4 regions of the Streptomyces sp. NPDC003027 genome follow, and region 4 is predicted to be linked to each of the others. Evidence: riboswitches for the same ligand, from Rfam matches in the RefSeq annotation. Region 4 holds a riboswitch; each other region holds the start of a gene.
What was found. A riboswitch is a leader RNA that binds a small molecule or an ion and turns the genes downstream of it on or off. The one in region 4 is predicted to bind cyclic di-AMP.

Region 1: it holds a riboswitch for cyclic di-AMP, as region 4 does, so the genes downstream of both, ACWDX6_RS06275 (M23 family metallopeptidase) here and ACWDX6_RS11765 (M23 family metallopeptidase) in region 4, are expected to answer to the same signal.
Region 2: it holds a riboswitch for cyclic di-AMP, as region 4 does, so the genes downstream of both, ACWDX6_RS24415 (transglycosylase family protein) here and ACWDX6_RS11765 (M23 family metallopeptidase) in region 4, are expected to answer to the same signal.
Region 3: it holds a riboswitch for cyclic di-AMP, as region 4 does, so the genes downstream of both, ACWDX6_RS29425 (C40 family peptidase) here and ACWDX6_RS11765 (M23 family metallopeptidase) in region 4, are expected to answer to the same signal.

What each region holds. Positions count from the first base shown of each region.
Region 1 covers NZ_JBSFTU010000005.1:97,208-102,889, forward strand. The annotation lists gene ACWDX6_RS06265 (TetR/AcrR family transcriptional regulator) at 1-247, shown strand, start outside; gene ACWDX6_RS06270 (SGNH/GDSL hydrolase family protein) at 267-1,061, opposite strand; gene ACWDX6_RS06275 (M23 family metallopeptidase) at 1,233-2,174, opposite strand; cyclic di-AMP (ydaO/yuaA leader) riboswitch at 2,179-2,335, opposite strand; gene ACWDX6_RS06280 (tyrosine-protein phosphatase) at 2,726-3,538, shown strand; gene ACWDX6_RS06285 (DUF6126 family protein) at 3,553-3,708, opposite strand; gene ACWDX6_RS06290 (helix-turn-helix domain-containing protein) at 3,729-4,421, opposite strand; gene ACWDX6_RS06295 (aspartate aminotransferase family protein) at 4,499-5,682, opposite strand, start outside.
Region 2 covers NZ_JBSFTU010000039.1:18,630-24,311, forward strand. The annotation lists gene ACWDX6_RS24400 (globin domain-containing protein) at 1-140, opposite strand, end outside; gene ACWDX6_RS24405 (cytochrome P450 family protein) at 328-1,590, shown strand; gene ACWDX6_RS24410 (transglycosylase family protein) at 1,705-2,700, shown strand; cyclic di-AMP (ydaO/yuaA leader) riboswitch at 2,959-3,134, shown strand; gene ACWDX6_RS24415 (transglycosylase family protein) at 3,138-3,833, shown strand; gene eno (phosphopyruvate hydratase) at 4,215-5,507, shown strand; gene ACWDX6_RS24425 (FtsB family cell division protein) at 5,616-5,682, shown strand, end outside.
Region 3 covers NZ_JBSFTU010000067.1:3,585-9,266, forward strand. The annotation lists gene ACWDX6_RS29415 (8-amino-7-oxononanoate synthase) at 77-1,282, shown strand; gene ACWDX6_RS29420 (ATP-binding protein) at 1,482-1,910, shown strand; gene ACWDX6_RS29425 (C40 family peptidase) at 2,047-2,523, opposite strand; cyclic di-AMP (ydaO/yuaA leader) riboswitch at 2,527-2,699, opposite strand; gene ACWDX6_RS29430 (urease subunit gamma) at 3,343-3,645, shown strand; gene ACWDX6_RS29435 (urease subunit beta) at 3,659-3,988, shown strand; gene ACWDX6_RS29440 (urease subunit alpha) at 3,981-5,682, shown strand, end outside.
Region 4 covers NZ_JBSFTU010000012.1:35,914-41,595, reverse strand. The annotation lists gene ACWDX6_RS11775 (M16 family metallopeptidase) at 1-762, shown strand, start outside; gene ACWDX6_RS11770 (M16 family metallopeptidase) at 789-2,156, shown strand; cyclic di-AMP (ydaO/yuaA leader) riboswitch at 2,369-2,534, shown strand; gene ACWDX6_RS11765 (M23 family metallopeptidase) at 2,548-3,330, shown strand; gene ACWDX6_RS11760 (GntR family transcriptional regulator) at 3,561-4,244, shown strand; gene ACWDX6_RS11755 (HPr family phosphocarrier protein) at 4,432-4,713, opposite strand; gene ACWDX6_RS11750 (GNAT family N-acetyltransferase) at 4,899-5,682, shown strand, end outside.

The DNA of each region.
Region 1 (5,682 bases), on a different contig from region 4:
CGATCAGCAGTGGAAGGCGGCGCTGGCCGAGGTGATCGCCGAGGGCGCGGCGGCCGGTGAGTTCCCCTGCCGGGACCCGGCGGCCGCGGCCTGGCGGCTGACCGCCTTCCTGGACGGGCTGGCGGTGCAGATGACCTCGTACGCCGGATCGCTCTCGCGCGCCGCCATGCTGGAGTGGGCCGATGCGGCGCTGGACCGGGAGTTGGGCCTGCCCGGGCCCGACACGGGGGCTCAGCGCGGCTCGTAGACCGCCGTGGCCATCACGCCTACAGGGGCATGAGGTCCGGGCGCTTGGCCGCCACGTGGTCGCCCGAGCTCTCGCCCCGCAGCCGGCGGCCGATCCAGGGCACCAGGTACTCCCTGGCCCACAGGATGTCGTCGCGGCGCACCTCCAGCGTCCCGCGCGGGGGCAGCGGCGGCCACGGCTGGTCCGGGTCGGCCGGTACCGGGATGCCGAGGACCTGGGCGGCGCGCAGGGCGACCCGGGTGTGCCCCTCGGGCGACAGATGCAGCCGGTCGCCGTCCCAAGCACGCCTGTCCTGGACGGACTTGAGCGACCAGAGGTCCAGGACGGGGCAGCCGTAGCGGTCGGCGATGGCCCGGACATGGGCCGTGTAGGTGGCGATCTTGCCGCGCAGATGGCGCAGCACGGGCACGTCCCGGGTGTCGAAGCCGGTCGTGACCATGACCGTGCCGACGGCGGAGGTGAGGTCGGCGACGGCGCGCTCGAAGCGCTCGGCGACGTCGTCCGGGTCGCTGCCGGGGCGGATGATGTCGTTGCCGCCCGCGCAGAAGGTCACCAGGTCGGGGGCGAGTTCCTTGGCGCGGGGGACCTGCTCCTCCACGATCTGGTCGAGGAGGCGGCCGCGTACGGCCAGATTGGCGTAGCGGAACGCTTCGTGCTCCGGCAGCCGGTCGGCCAGCAGCACCGCGAAACGGTCCGCCCATCCCACATACGTCCCGTCGGGTCCGGGATCTCCGACGCCCTCGGTGAAGCTGTCACCGATCGCCGCGTACGACCCGAATACGTCCATGTCTCTTGATCTCGAATCGTCTGCCACGGGAGCACATCTTTCCCTTGGGGGTGTGACCTACGCGACCGTAAGGAGTGGTTGACGGCAGGTGAGATACGCCACCGGTCAAGATTGCGCCAAGCCGGAATACGCCGAGGGCCCGGCACGAAGGTGCCGGGCCCGGGGTGCGTGCCGTGGGACGCGTCGAGTGGTGACGCGTCAGATGCTGACGCCCTTCTCGCGCAGGTAGGCGAGCGGGTCGATGTCCGAGCCGTAGCTCGGACCGGTGCGCATCTCGAAGTGCAGGTGCGGACCGCTGGAGTTGCCGGTGGAGCCGGACAGGCCGATCTGGTCGCCGCCGTTGACGGACTGGCCGGCGGAGACGGAGAGGGAGGAGAGGTGCGCGTACTGCGAGTAGGTGCCGTCCGCGTGCTGGATGACGACCTCGTTGCCGTACGAACCGCTCCAGCCGGCGGAGTACACGGTGCCCGCGCCGACGGCCTTGACGGAGGTGCCGGAGGAGGCCATGAAGTCGACACCGGTGTGGTAGCCGGAGGACCACATCGAGCCGGAGGCGCGGTACGGCGTGGAGACGCCGCCGCTCACCGGGGAGACCCAGCCGGAGGAGGACTGCGACGCCGGCTTCGACTCCGCGGCGGCGCGCTCGCTGCTGCGGGAGCTGCGCGACTCGGCCGCGTCGGAGGTGGACTTCCCGGCCTTCGGAGCCGCCTTCGGAGCCGCCTTGGGCGCGGCCTTCGGAGCCGCGGCCTTGGGCGCGGGCGCCTTGGCCGTGGACTTGGCGCCGAGGGTGAGCTTCATGCCGGGGAAGATCAGCGAGGGGTTCTCGCCGACGACCTGGCGGTTGTCCTCGTAGAGCTTCTTCCAGCCGCCGGCCAGGTGGTGCTCGGCGGCGATCTTGGACAGATAGTCGCCGGCGACGACGGAGTACGTCTTCGGCTTGGCCTTGGCGGCGGCCGGGGCCTTCGCGGCGGCGGCGACGGCCTGCTCGGGCATCACGGCGGGAGCGGTCTTCTCGGCGGCGTGGGCGCCGGTCGCGCCGAGGAGCGGCAGGGCGACGACGGCGCCGCCCGTACCGGCGGCGACGAATCCGCGCGTGATCGGGTTGACCTTGGGACGGCGGTGCTTACCCTTCGCGGGCATGGCGAATTCCTCTCCGTCGCCTGCGAGGTGAGCTGTCGGGTTCGGACTGGAGATGCCCGGCCGCGTTCTCACGCGGCTTCACCCCGAGCCGGGCCGGCACGAGCCGGTTCGGCGTACTACCTGGGTCCCCCGCTCCTGCCATACGTGGGTGGGTGCGGATTCCGGACGGTGGCAGGATTCGGCGGTCCGACCGGATTGACGGTGACCGTAGACGAGGGGGGTCGGCGTGAACAAGCCGTCGCATTCATCTCGCATTCCCCGCCGTGAAATTCAACCGGAATTCCGGTCACCCTCCGCGATGACGGAGGCTCGATTTCCTTTTCTGCCAGGGCTATTGCGGAAGACGATCAGGCACGGTCCGTCACGGTTATGACGCTGCTCACGCCCCGGAACCCATCTCCCCTGCAATCAGGGCGCGTTATCCCTAACATCCCAATTCGGACAGAACGCTCATTACCGCCTCAGGGGTGTGCGAGCGGGCCGCCACCCGGAATGATTGCCCCAGGAACCGATCTCGTATCGTCGAAGTCCGCCAACACTCAGGAGTACTCGTGACGCAGCAGCTGCCGCAGGTCCCGTCGACCGAACCCGAGCTGACCGGGGTCCGAAACTTCAGGGACGTGGGCGGCCTGCCGACCGTGGACGGCGGCTCGGTGCGGTTCGGACGGCTCTTCCGCAGCGGCCACCTCGCGCACGCCACGGAGGAGGACGCGGCCTTCCTGTCCACCCTCGGACTGCACACCGTCTTCGACTTCCGCAACGCGGCGGACCGGAAGGTGGAGGGCGCGGACATCGAGCTGCCGGGTGTACGAAATGTGAACATACCGCTCAACGACCCGGCCGACGGCAAGGAGTTCTGGAAGCTGGTCAGCGGGGGCAACCTGGAGCAGCTGCGCGACGCGCTCGGCGACGGCAAGGCGGCCGACCGCATGGCCGAGTCGTACCGGAAGATGATCGTCGAGCGTACGGCGGAGCACAGCCGCGTCCTGCACGCGATGGCCGAGGACAGCGTCCCCGCCCTGATGCACTGCGCGGCCGGCAAGGACCGCGCGGGTCTGTCCATAGCGATCTCGCTGCTCGCAGTGGGCGTCGAGCGCGAGGCGATCGAGGCGGACTACATCAAGTCGAACGACCCCCACCGCCGCTACAAGATCCGCCGCAGCTCCACCTCCGCGGACGCCATGGCACCCGAGGTGATGGAGCTGCTCGGTCCGCTCTTCGACGCGCGCGTGGAGTACCTCCGGGCGGCGTTCGAGACGATGGAGCAGACCTGGGGCACGGCCGAGAACTACCTCTCGCAGGGGCTCGGGCTCGCTCCCGAGACCCGTGAGCGGCTGCGCGAGCGCCTCGTCACCGAGGCGTAGCCCGGCCGGCGCGGCTACTGGTTCTGTCCGCCGAGCATGAAGAGCAGATAGAGGAAGCCCGCGAAGAGGTGGCCGGCGACCAGGTAGGCGAAGAGGCGGAGGACCAGCCCCTTGGGGAACTTGCCGCCCCCGCGCTCCTCACCAGTGATCGCGGCGGATTTGTCGGACATTTCAGCACCTTCCAAAGGGCTCAGCGCGGGTGCGGGGTCCCCTCGCCGAGACACAGCTCGGCGGCGGGGCTCTGCATCAGCGTGTGGACGAAGAGCAGGTCGGCCCCGCCTCGGGTGGCGGCGCCGATGCGGTGCGGGGTGAGCGAGTCGAAGTGCGCGCTGTCCCCCGGTTCGAGCACGTGCACGGCGTCACCGAGCGCGAGCCGCACCCGGCCGTCCAGGACGTGGAGCCACTCCTCGCCGGGGTGGACCCGCACGATGTCGGCGCGGGTGGCGTACGGCACGTGGACGCGGAGCGCCTGAAGGGCGCGTCCGGAGCCGCCGGCCTGGTGGTAGACCCAGCCGTCGGCCTCGACGGGCTCGGCCCGGCCCGCGCGGACGATCGGGTCGCGCTCGGGGGGCGCCTCGCCGAGGAGTTCCGAGACGGTCGTACCGTAGATGCGGGCGAGGGCGAGCAGCATCGGCAGCGAGGGCTGGCGGCGGCCCGTCTCCAGCCGGGAGAGATGGGCCGGCGACAGACCGGCCCGCCGGGCGGCGGCCTCCAGGGTGAGCCCGCGCCGCCGGCGCAGCCCGCGCAGCTGCGGCGCGACATAGGGAAGCGCCTCCCGCGCGGCGGGGCCGGAGGCGTCGGACACGGCCGGGTCGCGGGCGTCGAGCGCCGGGTCGTCTGGTGCGGCGGGGTCCGGGGACGGCTCCCCGGCGAGGTGCTCCATGCCTCCATTGGACCCGGGACGTTTCCCTCGGGGCAAATTTCTTGCCTCAGAGGCAAAGCAGCGTCCCGGCCGCGTTCTCAGCGCTGCGCGACCGCCTGCTTGACCAGCGTCCTCCCGAAGTCCCACATCAGTCCGCCCCCGCCGTGGGCGTCGTCCATCACGGCCGTGAACGCGGTCACGAACCGGTCCACATCCGCCTCGTCGATGATCAGCGGCGGAATGAGCTTGATCACCTCCAGACGGTCCCCGGACACCTGGGTCAGGATCCTGTGCCGCTGAAGCAACGGCACCACGACCATCTGGGCGAAGAGGCCCTTGCGGGCGGCCTGCAGCATCGTCCACCGGCTGCGCAGTCCGAGCGACGAGGGGCGGCCGAACTCGATTCCGATCATCAGCCCCCGCCCCCGGATCTCGTGGAGCAGCTCGTAGCGCGGCACGAGCTCCCTCAGCCGCGAGGAGAGCAGCTCCCCCATCCGGCGGGCGTTGGCCACCGTCCCCTCGGACTCCATCACCGAGAGGACGGCGAGACCGGCCGCCATGGCCTGGGCGTTCGAGCCGAAGCTGGCGGAGTGGACGAGGACCCGGTCCATCGAGGAGTAGACCTTCTTGAAGATCCAGTCCTTGCCGAGGGTCGCGCCCACGGGCACATATCCGCCGGAGAGCGCCTTGGCGACACAGAGCAGGTCCGGCTCGATCCCCTCCTCGTGCTGGTACGCGTAGAAGTCGCCGGTCCTGCCGAGCCCCGTCTGCACCTCGTCGGCGATCAGCAGGGCCCCGTGCCGGTGCAGCAGATCCTGGGCGGCGCGCAGGAAGCCGGGCGGCGCCTCGTGCACCCCCTTGCCCTGGATGGGCTCGACGACGAAGGCGGCCACGTCGCCCCTGCGCAGCTCCCGCTCCAGCGCGTCGAGGTCGCCGAGCTCGATCGCGGTGTCGGGAAGGAGCGGGGCGAAGCCGTCCCGGAAGCCGTCCTCCCCGTTGACCGACAGGGAGCCGGTGGTCAGTCCGTGGAAGGCGTGGGAGCAGTAGAGGATCCTGGGCCGGCCGGTGGCGTACCGGGCGAATTTCAGCGCGGTCTCCACCGCCTCCGTACCGCTGTTGCCGAAGAAGACCCGGTCCAGATGCGGGCTGTGGGTGAGCAGCTTCTCGGCGAGCAGCCCGGGCAGCGGCTGGCAGTCGAAGCGGGTGAGGTCGGCGAGCGAGGCGTCCAGGACGTCGTGGAGGGCCTTGCGGACGACGGGGTGGTGCCGGCCCAGGCCCATGA
Region 2 (5,682 bases), on a different contig from region 4:
CGCTGGGGCCGCAGGTCCTCGGGGAACAGCTCGCGGATGCCCGGGTTGTGCCAGAACAGATGGGAGTAGAAGAAGGTGACGGCATGCTCCGCCCGTCTCTCGACGACGGCGAACGTGCTTCTGAGCAACTGAGCGTCCACGGGAGCATCTAATCCCGGATCTCCACGCCGGGGACGCGGACGGACACACCCGTCGCCGCCGCCCGGTCGCGCGCCGCGTAGGGAACGGACACACCCGCGCCGCCCCCCGGCCGCGCACCGCACCTGGGGAACGGACACACCGTGGTCGCCGCCCAGCCGGGCAGGGGCGCCGATTACTGTCGGGGCCATGCACGACCAGCCCCCCGCCCCCGGCGGTTCCGCCGCCCCCGCGCTCTTCACCTGGGAGTTCGCGACCGATCCGTATCCCGCCTACGCCTGGCTGCGCGAGCACGCGCCCGTGCACCGGGCCGAGCTGCCCAGCGGGGTCGAGGCGTGGCTGGTGACGCGGTACGCCGACGCGCGGCAGGCGCTCGCGGACCAGCGGCTGTCGAAGAACCCCGCGCACCACGACGAGCCGGCGCACGCCAAGGGGAAGACGGGGATCCCCGGCGAGCGCAAGGCCGAGCTGATGACGCATCTGCTCAACATCGATCCGCCCGACCACACCCGGCTGCGACGCCTGGTGTCGAAGGCGTTCACGCCGCGCCGGGTGGCCGAGTTCGCGCCGCGGGTGCAGGAGCTGACCGATCAGCTCATCGACGGGTTCGCGGAGAAGGGGAGCGCCGACCTCATCCACGAGTTCGCCTTTCCGCTGCCCATCTACGCGATCTGCGACCTGCTCGGCGTCCCGCGCGAGGACCAGGACGACTTCCGTGACTGGGCCGGGATGATGATCCGGCACGGCGGAGGGCCGCGCGGCGGGGTCGCGCGGTCGGTCAAGAAGATGCGCGGGTATCTCGCGGAGCTGATCCACCGCAAGCGGCTCGATCCGGGGGACGACCTGATCTCTGGCCTCATCAAGGCCTCCGACCACGGGGAGCACCTCACCGAGAACGAGGCCGCTGCGATGGCCTTCATCCTGCTCTTCGCCGGCTTCGAGACCACGGTCAATCTGGTGGGGAACGGGGTGTACGCGCTGCTCCGCAACCCCGACCAGCGGGAGCGGCTCCAGGCGTCGCTCGCGGCGGGGGAGCGGGGGCTCCTGGAGACGGGGGTCGAGGAGCTGTTGCGCTACGACGGACCGGTCGAGCTGGCCACCTGGCGGTACGCCATGGAGCCGCTGACCATCGGCGGGCAGGAGATCCCGGCGGGCGATCCGGTCCTCGTCGTACTCGCCGCCGCCGACCGCGACCCGGCGCGGTTCGACCGGCCGGACACGCTCGACCTGTCCCGGCGCGACAACCAGCACCTCGGGTACGGGCACGGCATCCATTACTGCATCGGCGCCCCGCTCGCCCGGCTGGAGGGACAGATCGCCCTCGCCACCCTCCTGACGCGGCTGCCGGATCTGCGACTTGCCGTGGATCCGGCCGATCTGCGGTGGCGGGGAGGGCTCATCATGCGCGGATTGCGCACTCTTCCGGTGGAGTTCGACCCCCTTGTCCGCTGACGAACCGTCAGGACTGTGACTTTTACGTGATCTCCGCTGCATCGACTTGTGACTGACGTTCGAATGCCGCTACGTTCACCGTCATTCTCAGCCGTCACGCGAAAGGCATTCCGCATGCGCTCCGGGAACGGACGTCACCGCAGACCCCGCCAGGCCCCCGCCATCGTCGTCGCCGCAGGCGTGACCGGATCGGCCCTCGCGCTGCCGCTGCTCGGCGCGGGCTCCGCCTCCGCCGCCGACGCCGCCACCTGGGACCGGGTGGCCGAGTGCGAGTCGGGCGGCCTGTGGAGCGCCAACTTCGGCAACGGGCTCTACGGCGGGCTCCAGTTCACCCAGGAGACCTGGGAGCGGCACGGCGGCCTCGCGTACGCGTCCAGCGCCGACCTGGCCAGCCGTGCGCAGCAGATCGTGGTGGCCGAGAAGGCGTTCGCCGCCGGTGGCACGGAGTGGGACACCTGCGCCCCGATCGCCGGTCTGACGAACGACGGCACCGCCCCCGAGGTGGACCCGGGGCCGGCCGTCGTGCCGGCGGAGCCCACGGGCCCGGTCGAGGAGTCGAACCGGACCACGGGTCTGCCGATCGCCCCCACGGCGCCCGAGGCGGCCCCGACGACCCCCGAGGTCCTCCCGACGGCCCCCGAGGCCGTCCCGACCACCTCCGCCGCCCCCACCGCGCCCGTGGCGCCGGACGCCTCGACGGGCATCGGCACGCCGTCCCCCACCGCCCCCGGGGCATCGGTCACGCCGTCCGCGCCGGCCGCCCCGGGCACCGGCAAGCACCGTGGCGGCGCGGCCCCCGAAGAGACGGGCATTGCGGACGGCAGCGGAGAAACCGGTCGCCACGCCTCGCCGCTCGAAGCGGCTGACGGGCCGACAGGCGGCGTGACCGCCGGTACGGGTGCGGAGAATGCGGACACTCAGGGCACCGCGGACGAATACACCGTCAAGCCCGGAGACAATCTCACCGAGATTGCTCAGGAGAACGAGCTCCCCGGCGGCTGGGCCGCGCTCTATGACGCCAACCGCCGGACGGTGGGCGGCGATCCGGATCTCATCCTCCCTGGTCAGAGCCTCGACCTGACGCCCGAAACCGCTCCCGCGCAGGGCTAGTTCGGGACCTTATGTCCGGTTCTGAGCAAGTGAGACATGGGTCTCTTTGTCGCGACCGGCGTATCCCGTCCGCAAACTTTGCTCCCGTCACCTCTCACCTGCGTAAACGCTGTTCGGTCGAGGGCGGGTAAGGGCGATTTCTCCCTAATGGACGCCTTTGAACTTCGTGGGGGTCTGTGTCTACGGTCGTGACTGCTCGCCACCGCGGGCCCCGTCGACCGAAACGCCGAATCCTGCCGTCGGTTGATGGGAACAGTCGTCGCGCAAGCGCCGTAGGCAGGAGCGGGGGACCCAAGGTAAGCGCCGGTTCCCGGCCGTCGAGACAGACGGACGGAAGGCCGGCTTGGGGTGGAGCCGCGTGCTGGTCACGCGGCCGGACAACTCACTTGGTCCGAACCCGACAGCTCACCTCGCAGGCGTCGGTGAGGAGAAATCGCATGCTGCTTTCCGGTAAGGGCAAGCACCGTCGTGCTTCCAAGGCCACCCGCGCCGTCGCACTCGTCGGCGTCGCCGGCGTCGCCGTCGCCGCCCCGCTGATGACGGCCGGGTCCGCCTCGGCCGCCACCGCCTCCGAGTGGGACGCCGTCGCCCAGTGCGAGTCCGGCGGCAACTGGTCCATCAACACCGGCAACGGTTACTACGGCGGCCTGCAGTTCTCGGCCTCCACCTGGGCCGCCTACGGCGGTACCGCGTACGCCTCGACCGCCGACCAGGCCTCCAAGTCGCAGCAGATAGCGGTCGCCGAGAAGGTCCTGGCCGGCCAGGGCAAGGGTGCCTGGCCGAGCTGCGGCGTGGGCCTCTCCGGCGCCGCGTACAACGGCGGCTCCGCCGAGCAGGCCGCCCCCGCGCAGCAGGAGCGTCAGGCCGAGCAGCCGACGACCCGCAGCGAGTCGCGCACCGCGCCGAAGGCCGCGCCCAAGAAGGCCGAGCCGAAGAAGACCGTCACCACCCCGACCGGCAAGAAGGTCGCGAAGGGTGACGGCGAGTACAAGGTCGCGGCCGGCGACACGCTGAGCAAGATCGCCGCCGCCCACGACGTCAAGGGCGGCTGGGCCAAGCTGTTCGAGCTCAACAAGGACATCGTCGACGACGCCGACCTGATCTACCCGGGCCAGCAGCTCCACCTGAAGTGAGTCCGGCGGCCCGCGTGAGTCCGGCGGCTCGCACGGGCCCCAGGGGGCGTCTCGCCCCCACGACTCTCCCGCGGTGACCACCCCGGTCCGGCGCGCCCTTCCCCCGTGCGCGCCGGACCGGGGTTCCGCGCGTTCGGGGCCACCGGCCGGCGGGTGACCCCCCGGGTTCCCGGGGCCGAGCCCCGCCCGCAGGGCCCCACCTCGTTACCGCCCAGTAGTTCTGAGGTCGTTCGTCCGCAGATGCATGCCCTTGGGTCCTTTTTCGTCCCAGCGGGCGGGCGCCCGGCCGACTGGAGGGCGGGAGCCGGTTAGGCTCTTGCCGCAAGGCCAAAGAGACCCTGCACCGCATGCGTCACATCTAGCTTCACATCCCAGAAGGAGATGCTCGTGCCGTCCATCGACGTCGTCGTAGCCCGGGAAATCCTGGACTCCCGAGGCAACCCCACGGTCGAGGTCGAGGTCGGCCTCGACGACGGCAGCACCGGCCGTGCTGCTGTTCCGTCCGGTGCCTCCACCGGTGCGTTCGAGGCCCTCGAGCTCCGCGACGGTGACCCGAACCGCTACCAGGGCAAGGGTGTCGAGAAGGCCGTCCTCGCCGTCATCGAGCAGATCGGCCCGGAGCTCGTCGGCTACGACGCCACCGAGCAGCGCCTGATCGACCAGGCGATGTTCGACCTGGACGCCACCCCGGACAAGTCCTCGCTCGGCGCCAACGCCATCCTCGGCGTCTCCCTCGCCGTCGCGCACGCCGCCTCCGAGGCGTCCGACCTGCCGCTCTTCCGCTACCTCGGCGGCCCGAACGCGCACCTGCTGCCCGTTCCGATGATGAACATCCTGAACGGCGGCTCGCACGCCGACTCCAACGTGGACATCCAGGAGTTCATGATCGCCCCGATCGGCGCGGAGTCCTTCTCCGAGGCCCTGCGCTGGGGCACCGAGGTCTACCACACCCTCAAGTCCGTCCTGAAGACCAAGGGCCTGTCCACCGGCCTGGGCGACGAGGGCGGCTTCGCCCCGAACCTCGACTCCAACCGCGCCGCGCTCGACCTCATCGTCGAGGCCATCAAGCAGGCCGGCTACGTCCCGGGCAAGGACATCGCGCTGGCGCTCGACTGCGCCGCCTCCGAGTTCTACAAGGACGGCTCGTACGAGTTCGAGGGCAAGTCCCGCTCGGCCGCCGAGATGACCGAGTACTACGAGGAGCTCGTCGCCTCCTACCCGCTGGTCTCCATCGAGGACCCGCTGTTCGAGGACGACTGGGCCGGCTGGAAGGCCATCACCGAGAAGCTGGGCACCAAGGTGCAGCTCGTCGGCGACGACCTGTTCGTCACCAACCCGGAGCGCCTGGCCCGCGGTATCGAGGAGGGCTCCGCCAACGCCCTGCTGGTCAAGGTCAACCAGATCGGTTCGCTGACCGAGACCCTCGACGCCGTCGAGCTGGCCCAGCGCAACGGCTTCAAGTGCATGATGTCCCACCGCTCCGGCGAGACCGAGGACGTCACCATCGCCGACCTCGCCGTCGCCACCAACTGCGGCCAGATCAAGACCGGCGCCCCGGCCCGCTCCGAGCGCGTCGCCAAGTACAACCAGCTGCTGCGCATCGAGGAGATCCTCGACGACGCGGCGGTCTACGCCGGCCGCAGCGCGTTCCCGCGGTTCCGCTCCGCGAACTGATCGGCCCAGCGAGGGCTGAACCTCGCGCAGGCAGCGTCGTACATACGTCCCCGCACCCGGTCCCGTACCGTGTGCGGGGACGTTCGTACGTAAAGGGGAGGCGCGCACATGGCCCGGGACCGGTTCTCGACCGCGACCAGGATCAAGCTGCTCGGCGAGCAGACCGCCGCTCGTG
Region 3 (5,682 bases), on a different contig from region 4:
GTGTGTGGATCGCCACACTCTGACCTCGGACGCGGCCGGTTAGGGTCTGTGCGCTGCCTACAAAAGGATCTGCCTCATGCTCAGGGACGAGGACACACGGGCCGAGGGCTCGGACGGGGGTTCGGGCACCGGCAGGCGCCGGACCGCGTTCGACTGGACGGACGCCGAGGCGCGCCGCCGCGCGGCGGCCGGTCTCGTCCGCACGCTGAGGCCCCGGGCCGCGGAGTCGGAGCTGCTCGACCTGGCGAGCAACGACTACCTCGGCCTGACCCGGCGCCCCGAGATCACCGAGGCCGCCGCGGACGCCGCCCGGCGCTGGGGCGCGGGCTCGACCGGTTCGCGGCTGGTCACCGGCACGACCCGGCTGCACGCCCGCCTCGAACGCGAACTCGCCGCGTTCTGCGGGTTCGAGGCGGCCCTCGTCTTCTCCTCCGGGTACACGGCCAATCTGGCCGCCCTCACCGCGCTGAGCGGCCGCGGCTCCCTGATCGTCTCGGACGCGGGCAACCACGCCTCGATCGTGGACGGCTGCCGGCTCTCTCGCGCGGAGACGGCCGTGGTCCCGCACCGCGACCCCGAGGCCGTACGCAAGACGCTGCACGCCCACGGCGGGCGGCGGGCCCTCGCCGTCACCGACTCGGTCTTCTCGGTGGACGGCGACAAGGCCCCGCTGGCCGAACTGGCCCGGGCCTGCCGGGACCACGGCGCCGCGCTCGTCGTCGACGACGCCCACGGCCTGGGCGTCCTCGGGACGGGCGGCCGGGGCGCCCCGCACGCCGCCGGTCTCGCCGGTGACGACGACGTCGTCGCCACCCTGACCCTCTCCAAGTCCCTCGGCAGCCAGGGCGGCGCCGTCCTCGGCCCCGCCCGGGTCATCGAGCACCTGGTCAACGCGGCCCGGACGTTCATCTTCGACACCGGGCTCGCCCCGGCCGCCGTGGGTGCCGCACTCGCGAGCCTGCGCCTGCTCCACGACGAGCCCGGGCTCGCGGAGCGCGCGAGGACGGTGGCCACCACCCTGCACCGGCTCCTCACCGACGCCGGGCTGACCGCCGTACGCCCGGACGCGGCCGTGGTCTCGGTGCGCGCCCCCTCGCCGGAGGCGGCGCTGGCGTGGGCGGCGGACTGCCGGGCGGAGGGCCTGGCGGTGGGCTGCTTCCGGCCCCCTTCGGTGCCGGACGGCATCTCCCGGCTGCGGCTCACGGCCCGCGCGGACCTCAGCGACGCCCAGATCGCCGAGGCGGTGGCGACGATCGTCCGCACCGCTCCGGGTGCTTCCTAGGCTCTGTCCGGCGGATCGAGATGGGATGCCTTAGGGGAGAGCCGCCTCAAAAAGGTTGCGCCTCGCCGGAGTTCACCGCATCGGGGGACAGATATCGGCATATCTTGGGGGATCGCCACCCATGGCGGCACGTCCGGTGGCACTCTGACGGCGAGCGCAATCCGGGGCGGGGCCCCGGTGGGAAAGGGACAGCGTCGCCATGGCAGACCATCAGGAAGCAACCGTCACTCTGCCGAGCGATCCCGCCTCGGTGTCCGCCGCCCGAAGATATGTCGACGACGTCCTCGGCGAGTGGGGACTCCCGGACGGAAGCGACACCGCCGACACCGTCCGGCTGATCGTCTCGGAACTGGCCACCAACGCCGTGCAGCACACCTTCGGCCAGTCGCCCAACTTCACCGTCGACGTCCGCCTGGAGCGCGAGGAGTGGCTGTGCGTCGGCGTCACCGACAGCCATCCGCGCCGGCCCCGGCGGCTGCCGGCGGCCGTGCAGCAGGACAACGGCCGGGGGATGGTGATCATCCGCTATCTGGCGGCCGAGGCGGGCGGCCGGCTCTCGGTCACCCCGACCGACGACGGCGGCAAGACCGTCTGGATCACCCTGCCCTGGAAGGCGTCCCTGGTCTAGGGGGCGTCTTGCCGATCATGCCGGGCTGGCGTGCGGCCCTGCTCACCGTCCCGCTCGCGGGGAGCTGAGCCGGTGCGGAGGGGGGCGGTGGCGTCACCGCGCCCCTTCGGCATCTCGTCCGCCGGATGGCGGCCCGTCAGCGGACCCGGCCGTAGTAGATCTTCGAGGACCAGATCTTGTCGAGCTTCACCCAGGAGCCGGTCTTGGGGGAGTGCCAGATCTTGTTGCCACCGGCGTAGATGCCCACGTGGTAGACCCTTCCACCGGAGTGGAAGAAGACCAGGTCGCCCCGTTGCCTGCTGGAGGCGGAGATGTGCCGGGTCTTGTTGTACTGCTGCTGCGCGGTACGGGGCAGCGACTTGCCCGCCTTCTTGTACGAGTAGAGCGTGAGCCCCGAGCAGTCGAACCTGCTCGGCCCGGTCGCTCCGTACTTGTAAGGCGATCCCTTCTTGGAGGCGGCGATGCGCAGCGCCTTGTCGGCGTGTGCGGTCGCGGCCTGGGCCTCCGGTGCGCCGCCCGGCGCCAGCAGCGTGCCGCCGACGGCGGCGAGGGTGAGAGCCGAGACGGCTCCGGCTCGGGACAGCAGGGACGGGACATGAATCTGCGCAGTCATGCGCAACCCTTCGTCAGCCGCCTGTGAAGGATGACCTGTCGGGTTCGGGCAGGCGAAGATGCCCGGCCGCGGCTGCGGCTTCACCCCGAGGAACGGCCCACCTGCTCGGTCGTCCCGTGCTGCTCGGGTCCTCCACTCCTGCCGATCCACTCCTGTCGACCAGACGTCCGGGACAGCGGCAGGACTCGGCGTCCGCCCGGACCGCCCCGCCGCGGTGGCGGGGGCTTGTCGTCGTGAGGGATCTTGACCCACACACTGGTCGAAAACCGAGCTGAAACGGCGATATGTGAGGCTCCTCACGACTGATCCATTCGAGTGGACAAGAAGGTTTCGTGATCTTCAGAGGTTTGTTCGACGAGCCCCGTACCAGGGCTGGAACAGCCGATTCCGCCAGATGTGTGCACCTGTTCTGCAACTCACCCCTCCCATAAGTCGATTCATCGACTACGCCGAACGAGGGAGGGTTTTCACGGCGCCGGTGCTCCGAGTGGACCTCGACACGACACGCGGGAATGTCAACTGGCGGGGGGCGCCGGGGAGCATCGGCTCGGTCGCCCGTGTCGACCCGCCGCATCGGCTCCGGGTGAGCGGAGCCGCTTCGGCATCGCCGCCCGCCATCGCGAGCCGGGCGCGGGCAAACCCGGCGGGCCGATGTCCACGGGGACGCAAAGCCCGAGTTAACGCGCCGGAAAAACTTCCGCCCTAACGTGCAATGTCTGACCCAGCAGCGCCGCTACGCGGCTCGACACCGTGTGGAAGATCGGTAACGTCCGCTGCTGTCCGGGAGAGCCGCCCGGTGGACGACTGTGAGGTGGAAGCGTGCAACTGACCCCGCATGAGCAGGAACGCCTGCTCATCCATGTGGCGGCGGACGTGGCCGAGAAGCGCAGGGCACGCGGGGTGAAGCTCAACCACCCCGAGTCCATCGCGTTGATCACCGCCCACATTCTGGAGGGCGCACGGGACGGCCGTACGGTCGCCGAGCTCATGGCCTCCGGCCGCAAGGTCCTCTCCCGTGAGGACGTCATGGCCGGCATCCCCGAGATGATCCACGACGTGCAGGTCGAGGCCACCTTCCCGGACGGCACCAAGCTCGTCACCGTCCACGATCCGATCGTGTGACGGGGGAGCGACGATGATTCCCGGAGAGATCCTGTACGGGGACGGCCCCGTGGCCCTCAACGAGGGCCGCCCCGTCACCCGCCTCACGGTCCTGAACGCCGCCGACCGCCCCGTCCAGGTCGGCTCCCACTACCACTTCGCCGAGGCCAATCCCGGTCTCGACTTCGACCGCGCCGCCGCGCGCGGTCTGCGGCTCCACATCGCCGCGGGCACCGCCGTGCGCTTCGAACCCGGCATCCCCGTGGAGGTCGAACTCGTACCGCTGGCGGGCCGCCGACTGGTCCCCGGCCTGCGCGGCGAGACCGCCGGCGCGCTCGACACCGAGGGGGCCGACCGTGCCTGACCTGCACCGTTCCGTCTACGCCGACCTCTTCGGCCCCACCACCGGTGACCGTATCCGGCTCGCCGACACCGACCTGCTCGTCGAGATCGAGGAGGACCGCTCGGGCGGACCCGGCCGCGCCGGCGACGAAGCCGTCTTCGGCGGCGGCAAGGTCATCCGCGAGTCCATGGGCCAGTCCCGGACGACCCGCGCCGAGGGCGCGCCCGACACCGTCGTGACCGGGGCCGTGATCATCGACCACTGGGGTGTCGTCAAGGCCGACATCGGCATCCGCGACGGCCGGATCACCGCACTCGGAAAGGCCGGCAACCCCGATACCATGGACGGCGTCCACCCCGGCCTCGTGATCGGACCGGAGACCGAGGTCATCGCCGGCAACGGCAGAATCGTCACCGCCGGAGCCGTCGACGCCCACGTCCACTTCATCTCACCGACCGTCGTCGAGCAGGCGCTCGCCACCGGCATCACCACCCTCGTCGGCGGCGGCACGGGCCCGGCCGAAGGAACCAAGGCGACCACCGTCACCCCCGGCCCCTGGCATCTCGCCCGGATGTTCGAGGCGCTGGACACGTTCCCCGTCAACATCGGGCTGCTCGGCAAGGGCAACACCATGTCGCGGGAGGCCATGCACTCGCAGCTCCGGGGCGGCGCGCTCGGCTTCAAGATCCACGAGGACTGGGGGGCCACCCCGGCCGTGATCGACGCCTGCCTCGGTGTCTGCGACGAGACCGGTGCCCAGCTCGCCATCCACACCGACACCCTGAACGAGGCGGGCTTCGTCGGCGACACCCTCGCCGCCATCGCGGGCCGCACCATCCACGCGTACCACACCGAAGGCGCGGGCGGGGGGCACGCGCCCGACATCATCACCGTCGTCTCCGAGCCGTACGTGCTGCCCAGCTCGACCAACCCGACCCGGCCGCACACCCTCAACACCGTCGAGGAGCACCTCGACATGCTGATGGTCTGCCACCACCTCAACCCGGCCGTCCCCGAGGACCTCGCCTTCGCCGAGTCCCGTATCCGGCCCTCGACCATCGCCGCCGAGGACATCCTCCACGACCTCGGCGCCATCTCGATCATCTCCTCCGACTCCCAGGCCATGGGACGCGTCGGCGAGGTCATCATGCGCACCTGGCAGACCGCGCACGTGATGAAGAAGCGCCGGGGCGCGCTGCCCGGAGACGGCCGCGCCGACAACCACCGCGCCCGCCGCTACGTCGCCAAGTACACGATCAACCCGGCCGTCGCCCAGGGGATGGACCACCTGATCGGCTCGGTCGAGCCCGGCAAGCTCGCCGACCTGGTGCTCTGGGAGCCGGCGTTCTTCGGTGTGAAGCCGCTGGCCGTGCTCAAGGGCGGCCAGATCGCGTACGCCCAGATGGGCGACGCCAACGCCTCCATCCCCACCCCTCAGCCGGTCATGCCCCGCCCGATGTTCGGAGCGCTCGGCAAGGCGGCCGTCACCGGGTCGGTCAACTTCACCGCGCAGGCGGCGATCGAGGACGACCTGCCCCAACGGCTCGGGGTGGGAAAGGAGTTCGTGGCGATCGGCAGCACCCGCCGGGTCACCAAGGCGGACATGCGGGAGAACGACGCCCTGCCCCGGGTCGAGGTCGACGCCGACACCTTCACGGTGACGATCGACGGCGAGCCGGTCGAGCCCGCGCCCGCCGCGGAACTGCCCCTCGCCC
Region 4 (5,682 bases):
GCGCCGAACAACGCGGTGCTGTCGGTCGTCGGCGACATCGACCCGGAGCAGACGCTCGCCTGGATCGAGAAGTACTTCGGCTCCATCCCGTCGCACGACGGCAAGCGGCCCCCGCGCGACGGCACGCTGCCCGACACCATCGGCGAGCAGCTGCGCGAGGTCGTGGAGGAGGAGGTCCCGGCCCGCGCGCTGATGGCCGCCTACCGCCTTCCGCACGACGGCACGCGCGAGTGCGACGCCGCCGACCTCGCGCTGACCGTGCTCGGCGGCGGCGAGTCCTCCCGGCTGCACAACCGTCTGGTCCGCCGCGACCGCACGGCCGTCGCGGCCGGCTTCGGCCTGCTGCGCCTGGCCGGCGCGCCCTCGCTGGGCTGGCTGGACGTGAAGACGTCGGGCGGCGTCGAGGTCCCCGAGATCGAGGCCGCCGTCGACGAGGAGCTGGCCCGCTTCGCCGCCGAGGGCCCGACGCCCGAGGAGATGGAGCGCGCCCAGGCGCAGTTGGAGCGCGAGTGGCTGGACCGGCTCGGCACGGTCGCCGGCCGCGCCGACGAACTGTGCCGGTACGCGGTGCTCTTCGGTGACCCGCAGCTCGCCCTGACGGCCGTGAACCGCGTCCTGGACGTCACCGCCGACGAGGTGCGCGAGGTCGCCGCGGCCCGGCTGCGTCCCGACAACCGCGCGGTGCTCGTCTACGAGCCGGTCACCGCCGAGCACAGCGACAGCGACAGCGAGAGCGACGAGGAAGAGGGAGCGGACCAGTGAGCGACGCTGCCGCGTCTTTGACGAGCATGGAGTTCCACCCGCAGCCGAAGCCGGGCGTCGCCCGCCCCTGGGCCTTCCCGGCCCCGGAGCGCGGTGCGCTGGACAACGGCCTGACGGTGCTGCGCTGTCACCGCCCCGGGCAGAAGGTGGTGGCGGTCGAGCTCTTCCTCGACGCCCCGCTGGACGCCGAGCCGGAGGGTCTCGACGGCGTCGCGACCATCATGGCGCGGGCCTTCTCCGAAGGGACGGACAAGCACTCGGCGGAGGAGTTCGCCGCGGAGCTGGAGCGCTGCGGTGCCACGCTCGACGCGCACGCCGACCACCCGGGCGTACGGGTCTCCCTGGAGGTCCCGGTCTCCCGGCTGCCCAAGGCGCTCGGTCTGCTCTCCGAGGCCCTGATCGCCCCGGCGTTCGTCGACACCGAGATCGAGCGGCTGGTGCGCAACCGGCTGGACGAGATCCCGCACGAGACGGCGAACCCCGCCCGCAGGGCGGCCAAGCAGCTCTCCAAGGAGCTCTTCCCGGCCGGCTCGCGCATGTCCCGGCCGCGCCAGGGCACCGAGGAGACGGTCGCCGCGATCGACGCCGCAGCGGTTCGCGCCTTCCGCGACGCGCATGTGCGGCCCGGCACGGCCACCGCCGTGGTCGTCGGCGACCTGACCGACGTCGACCTGGACAAGGTCCTCGCCGAGACCCTCGGCGCCTGGACGGGCGACACGGCGGAGCCGCGCCGCATGCCGCCGATCACGGCCGACGACACCGGCCGCGTGGTCATCGTGGACCGTCCCGGCGCGGTCCAGACGCAGCTCCTGATCGGCCGCGTCGGCCCCGACCGGCACGACCGGGTCTGGCCTGCCCAGGTCCTCGGCACGTACTGCCTCGGCGGCACCCTCACCTCCCGCCTGGACCGTGTCCTGCGCGAAGAGAAGGGCTACACCTACGGCGTGCGGGCCTTCGGCCAGGTGCTCCGCTCCGACAGCGAGGGCAACGGCGCCGCGATGCTCGCCATCAGCGGTTCCGTCGACACCCCCAACACCGGCCCGGCACTTGACGACCTGTGGAAGGTGCTGCGCACGCTCGCCGCCGAGGGTCTGACGGACGCGGAGCGCGATGTCGCGGTGCAGAACCTGGTGGGCGTGGCGCCGCTGAAGTACGAGACGGCCGCCTCCGTCGCCGGAACGCTCGCCGACCAGGTCGAGCAGCACCTTCCGGACGATTTCCAGGCGCAGTTGTACGCGCGGCTGGCCGAGACCGGCACGGTGGAGGCGACGGCGGCCGTCGTCAACGCCTTCCCGGTGGACCGCCTGGTCACCGTGCTCGTGGGGGACGCGGCGCAGATCGAGGAGCCCGTGCGCGCGCTCGGCATCGGCGAAGTGACCGTCGTCACCGGCTGATCGAGGCGCTCCCGCGCCGCTGCGAGGACCCCGACGTCACCGTACGTCGGGGTCCTCGCCTTTGCCGGGCCTTTGTCCGTATTGCGGGAGAGGGTGCCCCTCTGCCCTGTGGCATGTCTTACAAAAAGGCGGGTCTGTTTGCTGATTGAAAGACAGTCCGCTTAGCGTCGGTCCGGCTGTTCGTCAGTAGCACCCGCCGCATCCGCGGCACCGGGCAGTCATCGCCGAGTCCCCGTCAGGCGCGAGCCTGGGGAGCCGGGGACCCACACGAAGTCCCTGGGGTGAATCGGACGCCTTCGCCAGAGCGCGGAGGGGCCCGTAGGAGACCTTCCTGCTCCGAACCCGTCAGCTAACCCGGTAGGCGAGAAGGAAGGAAAGGATCAGCCACTTCATGGCGTTCACCCGTGCCACCGGGAAGCATCGTGGTCCGAGCCGTCTGGCGCGCCGCAGCGCGGGCATCGCCGGCGTCGCCACCCTCGCCACCACCGGCGTCCTCGGAACCCTCGCCTCCCCGGCGCTCGCCGCCGACACGGACCCCCGCTCGCTCGAGGACACCGGCCTGAACCAGGCCGTCGTCTCCGAGTCCCTGGCGGACCAGATCGACGTCCAGGCCGCCGTCCAGGAGCGGGAGGCCGTCGAGGCCCTCGCCAAGGCGAAGGCTGAGGCCCGCGCGCAGGCCGAGGCGAAGCGCAAGGCCGAGGCCCGTGCCAAGGAGGTCCGCGAGGCCAAGGAGCGCGCCGCCCGCGAGGCCGAGCGCAAGCGCCTGAACTCCTTCCAGCTCCCCATCGCGGGTTCGTACGTCACCACCGGCTACAAGACCGGCGGCTCCCTCTGGTCCTCCGGCAGCCACTCCGGAGTCGACTTCCACGCCGCCTACGGCAGCAAGGTCGTCTCCGTGGGCGCCGGCACCGTCGTCGAGGCCGGCTGGGGCGGCGCGTACGGCAACAACGTCGTCATCCGGATGAACGACGGCACGTACACCCAGTACGGGCACCTGGCGGACATCACCGTCTCGGTCGGCCAGACCGTCACCCCGGGCGAGCGGATCGGCATCTCCGGCTCGACCGGCAACTCCACCGGCCCGCACCTGCACTTCGAGGCCCGCACCAGCGCCGAGTACGGCTCCGACATCAACCCGGTCGCGTACCTGCGCGCCCGCGGCGTGAACGTCTGACCCGACCGCGCCGGGCAGTCCCGCCCGTCCACGTCAGAAAAGCCCCGGCTCGTACTGAGCCGGGGCTTTTCTCGGCCAAAAGATATCCATGGATCCACCGGAGCCATCGGAATTACCGCCGCGCTGCAATAGAGTCACCGAACAGTCGTCCGTCATCGAACAGCCGGCGAGGAACCGGCGGACGGACGTCAATCGGATGGGTTTCGCGCGGATTGAGGCGGAGGTCGGACATGCGCATCCCCGCGCACTCGGTATGCACGGCGATCCGGGACGACATCGTCTCCGGTGTCTTCGAGCGCGGCGGCCGGCTGACCGAGGAGCAGCTCGCCCGCCGCTACGGAGTCTCCCGCGTCCCGGTCCGCGAGGCGCTGCGGACCCTGGAGTCGGAGGGGTTCGTGATCACCCGTCGGCACGCGGGGGCCCATGTCGCCGAACTCACCGAGCAGGAGGCGGCCGACCTGCTGGACGTACGGTCGCTCCTTGAGCCGCTCGGCGCCGCCCGCGCCGCACAGCGCCGCACCGAGGCCCATCTCAAGGTGCTGCGCGGCCTGGTCAGGCTGGGGCAGGAGCGGGCCAGACGCGGCCAGGGCGAGGATCTGCGCTCGCTCGGCGGCTGGTTCCACGAGACGCTCGCGCAGGCGTCCGGCAGCCCGGCGCTCACAGCGCTGCTCACCCAGCTCCGGCACAAGATCGCCTGGATGTACGTGGTCGAGCCGGCCGCCCAGCCCGTGGAGGCATGGGCCGAGCACGGGGCGATCGTCGACGCCGTGGCGCGCGGCGACGCCGAGCGGGCCCGTGCGCTCACCGCCCTGCACGCGGAGCGGTCGCTGGCCCTGCACCGGCTCAAGCGCTCCGAGCGAGGGCGTGTGAGGGTTTCGCAACATGTCGTAAACACCGCGAGCATCCGGAATTAACGACGGGGCCGTATACAAAGAGAAGGAATTCTCCGGCTGTATTCGTGCTGCCTTAAATGCCGCGACGGAAATCGCGTCGTCCGGAATTTGCGTTCCCCTGACATTCCCGGTCGGAGCGACCGCGCGGAAAACGAAGAAGCCGCGCCCGCCGTCGTTCCGGCGGGCGCGGCTCCTTCGCGAGATGTCGTCAGACGGTCTCGGGCAGCTCGTCGAGACCCTCGGCAACCAGCTTGGCGAGACGGTCCAGTGCGGCCTCGGCGCCCTCGGCGTCCGAAGCGAGCACGATCTCCTCGCCGCCCTGCGCGCCCAGACCGAGCACCGCGAGCATCGACGCGGCGTTCACCGGGTTGCCGTCGGCCTTGGCGATCGTCACGGGGACGCCGGAGGCCGTGGCGGCACGGACGAAGATGGAGGCGGGGCGGGCGTGCAGGCCCTCGGCCCAGCCGACGTTGACGCGGCGCTCAGCCATGGTGTTGCCCTTCAAGTCTCAAGCGGGTTGTCTAGACCAGTCTCTCACGGGTGGCCGCATGCTCGTACCGACCTCCGGCCCGGACACGGCGGCCCTTCGGCCTTCCTACCTTGCCCGTACCCCGCACGGCACGCACGCCGTGCACGACCGGTGCCGGTGTCGTACCCCGGCCGTACGCTTGGCCCATGCAGAGCGCGTCGGAACAGCCTGAACACGCATACCCCGACCACTGGGAAGCGGACGTCGTCCTCCGTGACGGCGGCACCGCGCGCATCAGGCCCATCACCGTCGACGACGCCGACCGGCTGGTCAGTTTCTACGAGCAGGTCTCGGACGAGTCGAAGTACTACCGCTTCTTCGCGCCCTACCCGCGTCTCTCCGCCAAGGACGTCCACCGCTTCACCCATCACGACTTCGTGGACCGGGTGGGACTCGCGGCGACCGTCGGCGGGGAGTTCATCGCCACCGTACGCTACGACCGCATCAACGCCCAGGGCCTCCCCGCGAGCGCCCCGGCCGACGAGGCCGAGGTCGCCTTCCTGGTCCAGGACGCGCACCAGGGCAGAGGCGTCGCCTCCGCGCTCCTCGAACACATCGCGGCGGTGGCGAGGGAGCGGGACATCAGGCGGTTCGCGGCGGAGGTGCTGCCCGCCAACACCAAGATGATCAAGGTGTTCACGGACGCCGGGTACACCCAGAAGCGCAGCTTCGAGGACGGTTCCGTACGGCTCCACCTCGACCTGGAGCCCACCGACCGCTCGCTCGCCGTCCAGCGGGCGCGGGAACAGCGCGCCGAGGCCCGCTCCGTGCAGCGCCTGCTCGCCCCCGGCTCGGTCGCCGTCGTCGGAGCCGGGCGCACCCCGGGCGGCGTCGGCCGGACCGTGCTGCGCAACCTCCTGGAGTCCGGGTACACCGGACGTACGTACGCGGTGAACCGGGCCCTCGGCGAGGGGACGGCCTCGCTCGACG